Linked DNA regions of Lewinella sp. 4G2. The protein of the gene in region 1 interacts with the protein of each later gene in a pairwise test. Links are inferred from orthologs where the notes say so. Each region holds a gene or a part of one and is shown on either strand. Other genes may lie near its edges.

Region 1 (8,177 bases):
ACCGCCGAGAGTGGCATCGATAACCGACAGATCTGGCGGACGGACGGTACGGAAGACGGGACCGTCCGGGTATCCAACTTCCGCGGCGCGAATGGCATCACGTTAGAAAGCATGGTCGTCCACAAGGACACCGCCTACTTTGGTGCCCTCACGCGGCTGACGAGCTACGACCTCTACAAACTTGGCCCGGATAACGCCCGCCCTACGCTCATTTTTGACTTCAATGGTCCCGGCATGAACATCGAGACCGATTCCGATGACGATCGCTACGCATTCATTGGCGACCGCTTCATCTTCGCCGCCGACATCAACGGGGGCGCGGACGTGTACGTCAGCGACGGCTCCCCGCAGGGTACGCGCATCATTGAGAACCTGCCAGAAATCGGTAACGGTGGGTACGCGCCCCAACACTTCACGACTGTCGGCGACTTCGTTTACTACGCAGATGCTACGCCTACCGGTGGCGTCGAACTGTGGCGGACGAATGGCTCTCAGTTGGGGACGACCCAGGTGAAAGACCTCATACCCGGCGCGGAGAGTGGCATTGTCCCCAGCAGTTTATTCCACGAGCATGAGGGGCAGCTTTACTTCGCGGCGCGGGGCCTAGATAACAATGGCAATTCTACCGGCACCGAGCTGTACGTTTCCGACGGGACCGTAGCGGGCACCGTGCTCGTCTCCAACGTTAATCGGGGTGGCGGCAGCAGTTTCCCTACCCACTTCCTATCCGTCGACAAGCTGCTCTACTTCTTTGCCGACGACGGCGAGATCGGCCACGAGTTATATTCCCTACGTACTCAGCGCCCGCTCGTCGCGACTATTGTGGCGCTGACGCCGGTGTCATGTTTTGGGGGGAACGACGGAACGGCTACGTTCAACGTATCCGGCGGCAGTACCGAAGCGGAGGGGACGGCTGGCGAACAGTCCGTAACTAATTTGACGGTCGGCGAAAAGGCAATCTTCTTTAGGGATATGTCCGGCAATGCCGTACGGGTGACCTTTACGATCACCGGGCCCGACTCCGACTTCACGGTCACCAGCGCAACCACCCCCGCCCGTCTGCGCGACGGTGGCACCATTACCCTGACGGTGGAAGGCGCCACCCCACCCTACCGCTACGCCTGGTCCGATACCACGCTGACGGACTCGATCCGGACGGACCTCAACTTCGGGGAATACACCGTGACAATAACGGACGCCAACGACTGCACCTACGAGGAGACTTTTGTCATTGATGACCTGACTGCGGTTTCCACCTTCGCTCAGGCAGGGATCAAACTCTACCCGAATCCGGTTAAGGACCAACTAACAGTGGACCTAGATACACGCCGTGTCGCTTCAGCGGAGATCTTTACCCTGGCTGGCAGAAAGGTGACTACGATAAAGGAGCCGGCATCAGATAGATTGGTCATTTCTCTCACCGGTCATCAGTACCGCCCCGGTCCTTACGCCATCGTGTTACGAATGACGGACGGGCGAGTTATGAGTAGTCGTTTCGTCATTCGGTGAGAGGGCAGGTTCTTTTTACTTGCCTATTTCCGGGCACCCGCGGCAGCGCCCTGATTCATCACGAAGGTGAGCAGTGACGATTCGGATTGACTTTGTCCGAAAGCTTGAATAATTGACTTAGACCCTTTTGCGTAACCGTTTGGCTACCTAAATTTGCGTAACCAAACAGTTACCTATGTCTTGTGATCCAAAGGCAATGAAGATTGCCATTCTAAAGAATTTACCTGCCAAAACGGGCCACGGCCTCGACCACTGGCTCGGCGTCCTTCAACAACTCGACGCGCCGGATAAGCGCTCGGCCATTTCCCAATTGAAGCAAGCCGGGCTCGGGCACTTCCAGGCCGCAGCCGTCTACGAACGCTCCGTCGGCGAGGCGAAGTACGACGATGCCGCCGGGCTGGAAGCCAAGCAGTTCAACGGCAATACGACCTACGCTGATCTGAAAAAACAGCTACTTGGCTTTGGGAAGGACGTTTCCGTACGGCCCTGCCAAACCTACGTGCCCTTCTACGCGAAACGCGTATTTGCCATGGCCGCCCCGAGCGCGGAGGGCATGCAGATCGGCCTTGCGCTGGATGAAGCGACAGCTACCCCAGAAGCCGAAAAAGTGGACGCTTTTAAGGGCAGCCAGCGGATGACCCACGTCATCAATTTGCCGGCTAATGCTACCCTCAGCGACGGACAGCGGGACCTTCTTCACCGGGCCTACCAAAACAACGCCAAATGAAGAAGAGCATCGCTACCCAGAAACGTTACCCTCACCCCATTGAAAAAGTGTGGCGGGCCATCACGGACCCCGAGCTAGTGAGTCAGTGGCTGATGCCGACGGACATCAAAGCCGAAGTAGGCCACCGCTTCACCTTCCAAACGGACCCTTACCCCGGTTTCGACGGCACCGTACACTGCGAAGTATTTACGGTCGAAGAGCCCTACGAACTGGCCTACACCTGGAGCGGCGGAGGCCTGAAAAACACCACGATTACCTTCCGGCTCAAGGACAACGGCGACGGGACGACCACGCTGAATTTCCACCACGCCGGTTTTGCCGGTTTCCTCAACCGCCTCATCGCCAGAAACGTACTGGCCAGCGGATGGCGCGGCAAACTGCTCAGTCGCCAACTTCCGGCCCTCCTCAACGACCTATCATGACCGACCCCTTCAATGCCCTGGCGGACCCCACCCGGCGCTCCATGCTGATGCTACTCGCCGAACGCCCCCGCCCGGTCAACGAACTGACTGAACAGTTTGACATCAGCCGGCCAGCCGTAAGTAAACACCTGCGGGTGCTGGAAGGCGCCAACCTCGTCCGCTACGCCCGTGGTGCGACCGATGGCCGCCAACGGGTCGTCCACGCCGAACTCCAAGCCCTGATGGAGCTGGATGACTACCTGAGCCAACTCCGCCAAACCTGGGAAGACCGTCTGGACAAGCTGGGCAACCTACTCGACGAAATGAAGTAGTCCCACCCAACCGTTTTGCACGGCTTAAGATGGCACGCCCAAAGCACCAACATACCGAATCACCAGAAGTAGTAATCCAAAGTAACCGCCAATAAAATTTGTCACGGCAAAAAACGGAACTAACAGCCCCCTCTACCCCACCACGAAATTCACCATCCGCCCGGGGACTACGATAACCTTCCGCACCGTCTTCCCTTCCAGCTGCTTGGCAACTTGGTCGTTAGCGCGCGCGGCGGCTTCGATGTCCTCCATGGAGGCACCGGCGGGGAAGTCCAGCGTGAGGCGGGTCTTACCGTTAAAGGCAATGGGATAGGTGTGGGAATCCTCCACCAACCACTTCTCTTCCACTTCCGGAAGGGCAGCGTGGTGGACGCTTCCCGCACCACCCAGGGCGGCGAAGAGTTCTTCGGCAACGTGCGGCGCGAAGGGCGCGATGAGGCGGACCATGGGTTCCAGAACGGCGCGCTTGTTGCATTTCGCCTTATTCAGTTCGTTGCTGGCCACCATGAAGGCGGAGACACAGGTGTTGAAGCTGAGCTTGTCGATGTCCTCCGTCACCTTTTTGATCAGGGTGTGGAGGATCTTCATCTCGGCCTTGGTGGGCTCGGCGTCGCTCACGTTCAGTTGGTCACCCTTGCCTACGAATAGGTTCCAGAAGCGGCGCAGGAAACGGTACACCCCGTCGATGCCCGAAACGGACCAGGGTTTCGCCTGGTCGATGGGGCCGAGGAACATCTCGTACATCCGGAAGGTATCCGTGCCGTAGCGTTCGCTAATGTCGTCGGGGTTAATGACATTGTAGTAGCGTTTGGACATTTTGCCCATTTGTGCGCTTAGTTCTAGGTAGGCTCTACCTTCCTTGTCTATTTCCCATACGAAGGCGCCTGCCTGTTGAAGGATGGTTTTGAAGTACGCTGCATCCATCGCTTCATCGGCGGCTAGTTTGTCGATGGCGTCCTTATAAAGCCGAAAACTAGGTTCGTTATTGACGCTGGTCTCTTCAATCATTCGCAGGGGCACCTTTCGATAACCGGTGCTGCCGTCAAATACTAGAGTCCCTGTTCCAAGACCATCCACCTCGAGTGCTTGACCTTCAGTGGCATGAGCACTTACCCAAATCGGGTGACGCTGCCCGTCCTCCGTCAGCAGAATACCCAGGTGGATATTCACGATCGGCGCACCGATCATCCCCTGGTTCAGCAGTTTCTTGTAGGGTTCCCGCGTGGGGACCTTGTCGAGATCGAACAGAAACTTGTGGATCAAACGGCTGTAGAGGATGTGGCTGACGGCGTGCTCTGCTCCACCAACGTAGAGGTCGACGTCCTGCCAGTAATCGACGATATCCCTGGCGGCGAACTCCTTATCGTTGTTGGGGTCCATGTACCGCAGGTAGTACCAGTTGGATCCGGCCGTGGCGGGCATGGTGTCAGTCTCCCGGCGACGACCGCCGGGCAGCGTGTTCCATTCCTTGGCCCGCTCGAGGGGGCTAACGCCGGAGACGGCGCGGAAGTCGTCCATCGGCGGTAGCGTGACGGGAAGTTCTTCAACCGGCACCAGCTCAGGCACGTCTTGGTCGTTGTAGACGATCGGCCAGGGCTCGCCCCAGTAGCGTTGGCGGCTAAAGACGAGGTCGCGAATGCGGAAGTTGACCTGCTCTTTACCTCGGCCCATTTCCCGTAGTTTTTCGGTGGCGGCGGCGATGGCGTCCTTCACCTCCATGCCGTCCAGGAAGCCGGAGTTGATGAGCTTGCCCACCTTATCCTTAAGCGAAGCGCCGGGGTAATCACTTTTGTCGACGACGTCAATGATTTCGATCCCGAACTTCTCCGCGAAGCGCTTGTCCCGTTCGTCGTCGCTCGGCACGGCCATGATGGCGCCGGTGCCGTAGTCCTTCAGTACGTACTCGGCGATGTAGATCGGGACGCGTTTTTCGGTGAAGGGGTTGATGCAGTAGCTGCCGGTGAAGGCACCGGTCACTTTCGTTTCCTGCTGGCGATCGATCTCGGAGCGGCTACCGACGTAGGCTAGGTAATCGTCAATTTCTTTTTGTTGGGCGTCCGTCGTCAGTTCCCCCACCAGGTCGTGTTCCGGAGCAATTACCATGAAGGTGGTGCCAAAGATGGTGTCGGGGCGGGTCGTGAAGACTTCCAGTCGTTGCTCGTAGCCCTCGATGTCGAAGAAAGCCTGGGCGCCGGTGCTGCGGCCAATCCAATTGCGTTGTTGGGCTTTGAGGCCGTCGCTGTAATCCACGGTATCGAGGCCGGCCAGGAGGCGGTCGGCGTAGGCCGTGATGCGGAGGCTCCACTGCAGCATTGGTTTTTGGACGACGGGGTGGTTGCCGCGTTCGCTGCGGCCGTCCTTTACCTCGTCGTTGGCGAGTACCGTCCCGAGGGCTTCACACCAGTTCACGTAGGTGACCGAGCGGAAGGCCAGGCGGTAGTTCATGAGCACGTCGGATTGCTCCTTGGCGCTCAGTTCTCCCCAGGCGTGGGCGGTCAGGTTGAGTTGCTCGCTCTGGGCGGCGTTCAGCCCCACGGTTCCTTGCTCGGCGAGGTGGGCGACCAATTCGCTGATGGGGCGGGCGCGATCAGCGTCAACGTCGTACCAGTGCTCGAAGACCTGGCCGATGATCCACTGAGACCATTTGTAGTATTTAGGGTCCGAGGTATTGACGGAGCGGCTCCAGTCGTAGCTCAAGCCCAGGCGTTGCATCTGTTCCTTGTACCGCTCCGTGTTCACGGCGGTGGATTCACTGGGGTGTACCCCCGTGTCGATGGCGTACTGTTCCGCGGGCAGTCCGAAGGCGTCGAAGCCCATTGGGTGCAAGACGTTAAACCCTTGCTGGCGCTTGCTTCTGGCGACGATATCCGAGGCTATGTAGCCCAGTGGGTGCCCCACGTGTAGCCCGGCGCCGGAGGGGTACGGGAACATGTCCAGTACGTAATACTTCGGCTTGGAGGTATCGGAGGAAGTCTTGTAAGTTTCGTCCTGCTGCCACCGTGCCTGCCACTTGGCGTCGATGTGTTGTACGTCGAATTTCATCTTTATTCTTTGGGGTGGGCAAAGGTAATTATTAGTCAATGGTCTATAGTCTGTAGTCTTAAGTCTCTCTAATCAATTTGAAGCGGGGCTAAAGTTGCGAGACCGAATCTGTTATTCCCCTTACCTTTCAACCATGTTCGAATTCGACCGCACCGCCTTCAAAATCCAAACCTTCGAGGAGGCGGATAGCCACATTTTGTACTGGCTGAAACGCCAGGGGAAGTCTACAGTCTGTAGTCTGTAGTGTTCAGTCTGCAGTTTATAGTTTCGAGCGTGGTGTAACAACTTGTCCCTAGTTTTTGGCTTTTGCCGTCAACAAAAATGCCTATCTCTCCTTACTTGGGTACTGGACTATTTCCCCGCATACACATTCACACCCTGGGTTTGCACGCCCACTGATCGACCGGTCCTGATTACTTGCCACTGCGCTCCGCACCTGCGGCGGCGCCCTACTGCCTTGTAAGCAGCAGCGGTGCGATCGACTAACCTACTCGCTATGCTACGGATCTTACTCACTCTCCTTATTCTAGTGCCCGCACTGAGCCACGCGACCTCCGTCAAAGTATCGGAAGCCTACGGCTACGATGCGACGGATGCTACCAACTTTTTGCGGCAGGCCCTGGGCCCGAACAGCACCGCGGATACCGTCATTATCGATAACGTTGGGGAATGGTTTAGCGAACGGATCTTCGTAAACCGGGACGACGTCACCATCCTGCTTGAGCCGGGTACGATTGTCACTGGACTGGCGGGAGCGTTTGAGGACACCAACTTTAAATTCTTCAATATCCGGGGCCGCAGTAACGTCCACTTTATCGGCTACGGCGCGACGATTCGGATGGTGCCGGGCGTGTCATTTTCGGAGGGTGACCCCGGCGGTTTTCGCCACTTGCTCAACTTTGGTGGCTGCACCAACATCAGCGTGATCGGTTTGGAGCTTCGGGACTCCGGCGGGGACGGGATTCAGGTGAGCAAAAACTTCCAGGACGGAGGCAAAGACTTTTGCGAAAACGTGGTCATTCGCGACTGCTTCCTGGACAATAACTACCGCCAGGGCATCAGCATTACCGGTGGGAAGAATGTACTGATCGAAAATTGTGAGGTGACGAATACGGAAGGCGCCCTCCCTTCTTCCGGAATTGATTTCGAGCCCTCCTTTCCCGAGGAGGTCATCCAAAACTGCGTGGTACGTAATTGCCGGATCACCGACAACGCCGGGCGGGGAATTCAAAATGGGTTCGGCAAATCGGACGCTACAACACCTCCAATTAAAGTGTTGATCGAAGACACCTACATCGCGCGTAATGGAACGAGCAATTCCAGGGTCAAGGCCGGCGGGATTACGCTGAACGTGGGCAACAATGGCGTGACGGGCAACGTCACGGTGCGCAACGTCCTGATCGAAGACCAGCCCTACGACGGTCTGTTTCTTAAGTCCGCCCCCGCCAGTGTTACCGTTGATTTGGAGAACGTGATACTGCGCAACGTTGCCAACCATCCGGACACGTTGAACACGGCGAGCGTGGGTGACACTGTATTTCGGATCGCCCGCCCCATTCAAATCGAGGCCAATTTTCGGAATCCTACCCTACCCTTTGGTGGCGTCACCTTCACGAATGTCGTGGTGGAACAGGACCAGGACATCCAGTACCTCGTCGCCACCGGCAACAACCAACCGGATCGGACGCTGCAGGATGTTACGGGCAACATCACCGTAATTAGCCCATTTACGCCCACGGAAATCTTTTCAGAAGGGGGGAATGTCGACAATGTGGGCATTGTAACGACTGCCCTTACCAACTGGCCGTCGGCAGAGGTAAGCATAACGGCGCTGGACGAAATCATTGCGGAAAGCCCTGCGGATAGTGGAGCTTTTGAGATCAGCCTTAGTAATGCACTGTCCGTCCCGGCACCCGTGTTGTACGACGTAACGGGCTCCGCGACCAACCGTATTGATTACAATTATGCACCCGGTCTCGTGGTGGTGCCTGCTGGTGCAACCGACCGGAACTATTTCGTGAAGGCACGACGGGATAATGAGGTAGAAGAGTCGGAAGACATAACCTTTAATCTTAATGCCAACACCCCATTCCAAATCAGCCCGCCGGTAGTCGGACGGGCTGAAGCCGCGACGATCTCCATTGGCGCTACCAGCTTGCCCGTAGC
Region 2 (5,530 bases), 1.8 Mb from region 1 along the record:
TGGATGACGTCAATCTTGGCGGAGACGATGTCCTTGCTTACGTCGCGGTCCTGGCTACCACCGATAAACCGTTCCTTAGAAAGCTTCCAGATCCAGCTGGTAGCGTTGACGGGTTCGGCGAACATGGTATAAGTACCCCGGAAGACCCGCACGTTGTTGATCTCCACGTCCTGAAAAAAAGTAATCTCGGTAGCTTCGTTGGCTCCCAGGCGCCAGTCCTGACCGTAAGGAATAAGCTCACCAAACAGTTCCCGGCCCTGCATTTTCGGACGACTGTAGAGTACGCGGATCTTCATGGTCCGGTCCTTATCGTCCTCATCGAGGTAGTTGAGGTAACGGGAGCGGGAGGGGTAGTAAGCTCCGTCCATTGGGCTCTTATCGAGGCCACCAAATTTGACGTCCTGAGCGGAAAGGCCCGCACTGAAGAGGAGGCAGAGACCAAGGGTGAAGAAGTAGTGTAAGCGCAAAACAGCAGTATTTTGGTTAAGTAAAGCGCGAAAGTACGTTGGCTCTTTGAGGTAAAGTGACGCCAACGGTACTTGGAAAGTGAAGGAGTCGTTAATGGATTATGGCTTAGGTACTGTTAGGAAAGCTGCTTCCTGGCTCCCGGCCGGGTTTACTCCCGGTACGTCGACCTTTAGGTCGATGCTCAGCGCAACCTCTTCTCTATTACTTCTCTTCTACCACTTCTTTTCAGATGAAAAGGAGCAAAAATCTTGTCCTTTGCGGGTGGCTTAACGCGATTTCTCGGCGGAAAAGCTAAAATCTGCCAACTCGCCAAACGCTTTGTTCGCTGTGTTTTAGTCTCTTGATTGCATTATATAGTGGGCTAATTCTCTAAACTTGCGCGTGCTCAAACAATGCAGATTTCTTCACGCTTTTCCGCCGAGAAATCACTACCACCCGCAAGGGACGGATACCCACCCAAGCCTCCAGATATCCCGTCCAAAATCTAAAATCTAACGTCCAAAATCCCAGACCCCCTTCCCGCCAAGAAATCACTACCACCCGCAAGGGACGGATACCCACCCAAGCCTCCAGGTATCCCGTCTAAAATCTAAAATCTAACGTCTAAAATCCCCAAAACCTACCGCCCCGTCAACTGCCGAAACATCTTAATCTCCGCCTCATCGTAAGGCCGCCCATCCGGGTAAAAGAGGTCATGAAAGAAGACTTCGGGGAGGGGCTCTGATTCCCAATCCGTCGTCACTTCGCCGCGGGCACGAAGTTGGTTCGGCCACATCCGCGTTCCGAAGCGGTTGCGGCTGTGCCATCCGAAGACGGTGCCGGATTTACCCGCCACGAGGCCCCAATTAATAGCCCCAACGTTAAGGGCCTTGAGCAACGGTAGGTTTTCGAACACATTGCTGTTATACGTGCGCGCGAGCCATTCCGAAACGATGACGGGCCGGCCATCCGCGCGGTATTTATTGACGCTGCTGAAGATGTAGCGGTTGTCCGAATAAGTGTGGATGGAGTGGACGTCAGAATTATTCCGGCTGGTGGCCTCGTTCATCACGCCCCGGCTCCCGAGGGAGGTGGAGACCAGCGGCTGGGAGGGCGCAGCGGCCCGCGCCCACTGCCAGGCGGCGTAGAGGAGCTTGTTGCTGGAGTCGTAAAAGTTGTCGCAGCCAGGTTCGTTGTAGAGCTCCCACAGAAGGACGCGCTCGTCCTGGCCGTAGCGTTGCAGGGTTTCCTGGATGTAGCCGCGGAGGCGCTCCCGGTCCGCATCCGTCTCGCTGCCCTCCGCGAAACGATCGACGACAACTACGCCGGGGGAAGTCACCCATCCGGAATTATGGAAGCCAGGCACCGGCAGTGGTTGCGGACCAGACTTTGCCTCCGGCTCGTGGCAATCATCAAAAAAGACGAAAGCCGGGCGGATGCCCAGGGATTGGCAGATCTCCAGAAAGGCATCCATGCGTTCGTAGAGGCCGGCCTTGTCGTCGCGCCAAACGAGGTCGTGGAGATAGACGCGCATAGTATTCATCCCGATATCCGCCGCCCAGCCCAGTTCTTGTCGGATGGTAGTCGGGTCCCAGGTTTCCCCCTGCCACATCTCCAGCTGGTTGATGGCCGTCCGGGGCAAATAATTCGCCCCGACGAGCCACGGCTGAGCGTCATACCAGGCGTTGGCTTTTTCCACACTCCAGCGGCCGGGGAGGGTAAGGGTGTCCACTTGTTGAGCCCGGAGATTGGTGGCACAGAAAGAGAGGAGGACGGCCAGGAGTAGAAGAAGGCGCATGGTCGGAGGAATTTTTTTTGACAAGGTAGGCGATTTTGGGAATTGGGGGTTTGGGCGGTTTATCGCTTACCGTTTACCATTGGGTGAAGAGAGGCCCTACGCGGCCAGAGGCCACGTCTCCAGAATTAGTAGAGTGGGCCACGTAGCGTAATGTAGGGTGGGCCACCTGCCATAAAGTAGAGTGGGCCACCTACCGGTGTGCCACCGCTACGCAAGCCGGCCCTCCGGGACGGGCAGTTATTTAGCGGCATAGGCCTCTTGTTCTCTTCTGCTCTACCTCTCCTGCGAAATCTTTCCTTAAGGGCCGTTTCTTTTGCGAAAAGACAAGCAAAAACCTCAGCAACTCCACCTCCTCCTCTTCCTCCCTGACAACCGCCGGAGGCCCTACGCGGCCAGTAGAGTAGGCCACCTGCCATAAAGTAGAGTGGGCCACCTAACGGCGTGCCACCGCTACGCAGGCCGGCCCTCCGTGGCGGGCAGTCTTGCAGCGCCGCAGGCCTCTCCAACTCCCCAACCTCCCCATCTCCTGCGAGCACGAAGCACTGCAAAGCAAAACCAATTCTCACCTACCCCAGCAACCCCAAAAATTCCCCCTCCGTCATCACCGTAACCGTCCCCAGCGCCTCCGCCTTCTTCAGTTTCGAGCCCGGCTTCTCCCCCACCACCAGGATATCCAGCTTACCGGAGACGGCCGAGACGATCCGCGCACCCGCCGCTTTCGCTTTGTTCTGCGCCTCCTTGCGGCTCATCTGCTGGAGGGAACCCGTGAACAGCATCGCCTTATCCAAAAAGGGGCCTTCGGTGACGGCGGCCTGGGGACGGTCCTCCTCCGTCTGGGAAATGTTGACGCCGAGGGCTTCCAATTCTTCCAGGAGGGCGACGTTACTCGGCACGGCAAACCATTCCGTTACGTTTTGGGCGACGGTAGGGCCGATATCCTTGATGTTCGTGAATTGCTCCTCCGTCCAATCCTTCAGATCGGTCGCCTTTTCGATGTTTTGGGCAACGAGACGGCTGGCCTTCTTCCCGAAGTGGTGGATGGAGAGGGAATACAGCACCCGCCATAGCGGGTTCTGCTTGGCCTTGTCGATGGCCTTTTCCAGTTTGGCCGAAGAGCGTTTGCCAAAGCCTTCCAGCGCCGCGATCTTGTCGTAGGGTAGGCGGTAGACGTCCGCAATGGTATCGAGCCAGCCGTTTTCGCGGAAGATATCGACGTAGCGTTTGCCCATCCCGTCAATATCCATGGCGGCTTTCGAGACGTGGAAGATGATCCGCGCTTCCTCCCGCCCGGCGCATTCGTAGTTGGGGCAACGGACGGCCGCTTCCCCCTCAGCCCGCACGAGGCGCGTGCCGCAAAAGGGACATTCCGACGCAAATTCGATCACCTGCTCGGAGCCATCCCGCAAATCGGCCAGCGGTTTTACGATGTAGGGGATGACGTCGCCGGCCCGCTCCAGCAATACTTTATCGCCGAGGCGGAGGTCCTTATCCTTGATGAAATCCTCGTTGTGGAGGCTCACGCTGGAGATCATCACGCCGGCCAGGCTGACGGGTTCGGTCTTCGCTACGGGGGTGATGGTCCCGATTTTTCCGATCTGGTAATCGACCCCAACGAGCGTCGTCGTTGCCTGTTTCGCGGCAAATTTGTAGGCGATGGCCCAGCGGGGGTGGTGGCTGGTGTACCCCGCCCGTTCCTGGAGCACGAGGTCATCCACTTTCACGACCATCCCGTCGATCTCGTAGGGGTAGCTCTCCCGCTGCGCTTCCCACTTTGCACAGTATCCTGCGGCAGCGCCAATGTCTGGCGTGCGTTCGCGTTCGTAGCCCGTGGCGGGTACTTTGAAGCCGAGTTCCGTCAGCACGTCGAGGGCCCGCGTGTGGGTTTCGAGGGGTTGGATGGCGTCGTTGCCCTCCGTATCCACGCCGTAGCCGAAGCTATAAATGAAAGCTTCCAGGTTCTTGGCCGCGGCCTCGGCAGGGCGTTTGTGGCGCATGCCGCCGGTGGCCGTGTTGCGGGGGTTGGCGTAGAGGGTTTCGCCGACCGCCGCGCGTTTTTTGTTCATTTCCTCGAAGCGGTCCTTGCGGATGATCACCTCACCGCGCACCTCCACCCGGTGGAGGCCGTACTTACTGAATTTCGCCGTCAGCGGGATGGAACGGATGACCCGGGCATTATGCGTGATCTCCTCGCCCAGCACCCCGTTGCCCCGCGTCGCCGCCCGTACCAACTGGTCGTTTTCGTAGACGAGCACGATCGTGCCGCCGTCGTATTTCGGCTCCACGGCGTAGGCCAGCGGCGCCTCTTCCTCCATATTCAGCATCCGCTTTACCTGCTTGTCGAATTCCGCCAGATCCTCCGCGTTATAACTATTCCCCAGTGACAACATCGGCACCAAATGCGGCACCGATTGGAAATCCCCCGTCAGGTCCGACCCCACCCGTTGCGTCGGGCTGTCGGGCACGATCAATTCCGGGTGCGCCGCCTCGATCGCCTCCAGCTGCTTGAACAATTCATCGTATTCCTTATCGCTCAGCACGGGGTCGTCCTGCACGTAGTACCGCCACTCGTGGTAGCGCAGGAGCGCGGCCAGTTCGGTGGCCTTTTCGGCGGCGGTCCCGTCCGTCTTTCCGGCCAGGTAATCCTTCGAGCGTTGGTAAGTCTGGGCGGGGTTTAGTTGCTGTGGCGTCATGGCGTGCAAGGTAGAAATTAGTGCTTGATGTTACGGCTTTTTTGGGCGCTGGCGCGGGTGCGAAGTTGGTGGGTATGTTAGTGCTTTAGTGCTTTGGGTGGTGGAGCTTTTTAGGGAGGACGACTTTTTGTAAAATGTGGGGATTTTAGACGTTAGATTTTGGATTTTAGATGGGATACCTGAAGCCTTTGGAGTTTATCCGTCCCTTGCAGGTGGTAGTGAAATTTCTTCGGATTAGCGTTAAGAACGCTGCACTGTTCGAGCTGATACTGTTATTGGTTGAAATACTAATCTAAGGCAACCCTGAAGTTGAGCTTGAAATGCAAATTGATGAGCGAGTTTGCAGCGTTTAGCTAATCCGAAGAAATTTCGCGTTAAGCCACCTGCACAGGACAAGATTTTTGCTTCTTTTCATCTGAAAAGAAGTGATAGAGAAGTAACGACGTTAAGCATCGACCTAAAGGTCGACGTACCGGGAGCCGGGGCAAAGAAAATCGCGTTAAGCCAAGGTTATAGGACAAAGCTTTTGCTTCTTTTAGCTGCGCTGCTACTGCGTGGTGGTCACAAAAGAAGTGCAAGAGAAGAATTGACGTTA

Evidence for each region. Proteins that work in one complex are often made in the same cells at the same time.
Region 2: the proteins of A3850_RS11805 (region 1) and ligA interact in binary tests that used the Escherichia coli proteins (3 or more experiments, as listed by UniProt). The link is inferred for Lewinella sp. 4G2 from one-to-one orthologs.

The regions. Positions count from the first base shown.
Region 1 is NZ_LVWJ02000014.1:2,817,873-2,826,049, reverse strand. Bases 2,902-6,392 are described here. They hold A3850_RS11805 (leucine--tRNA ligase), read right to left. Parts: upstream 6,012-6,392; coding sequence 3,102-6,011; downstream 2,902-3,101. Other genes in these bases: A3850_RS11810 (helix-turn-helix transcriptional regulator), read left to right, coding at 2,902-2,969. Also shown: A3850_RS11825 (hypothetical protein), read left to right, coding at 1-1,509; A3850_RS11820 (DUF5655 domain-containing protein), read left to right, coding at 1,706-2,236; A3850_RS11815 (SRPBCC domain-containing protein), read left to right, coding at 2,233-2,658; more of A3850_RS11810, read left to right, coding at 2,655-2,901; A3850_RS11800 (right-handed parallel beta-helix repeat-containing protein), read left to right, coding at 6,508-8,177.
Region 2 is NZ_LVWJ02000014.1:1,000,701-1,006,230, forward strand. Bases 2,374-5,344 are described here. They hold ligA (NAD-dependent DNA ligase LigA), read right to left. Parts: upstream 4,936-5,344; coding sequence 2,812-4,935; downstream 2,374-2,811. Other genes in these bases: A3850_RS05490 (hypothetical protein), read left to right, coding at 5,276-5,344. Also shown: A3850_RS05475 (DUF2911 domain-containing protein), read right to left, coding at 1-467; A3850_RS05480 (cellulase family glycosylhydrolase), read right to left, coding at 1,088-2,245; more of A3850_RS05490, read left to right, coding at 5,345-5,530. UniProt on the Escherichia coli protein: DNA ligase that catalyzes the formation of phosphodiester linkages between 5'-phosphoryl and 3'-hydroxyl groups in double-stranded DNA using NAD as a coenzyme and as the energy source for the reaction.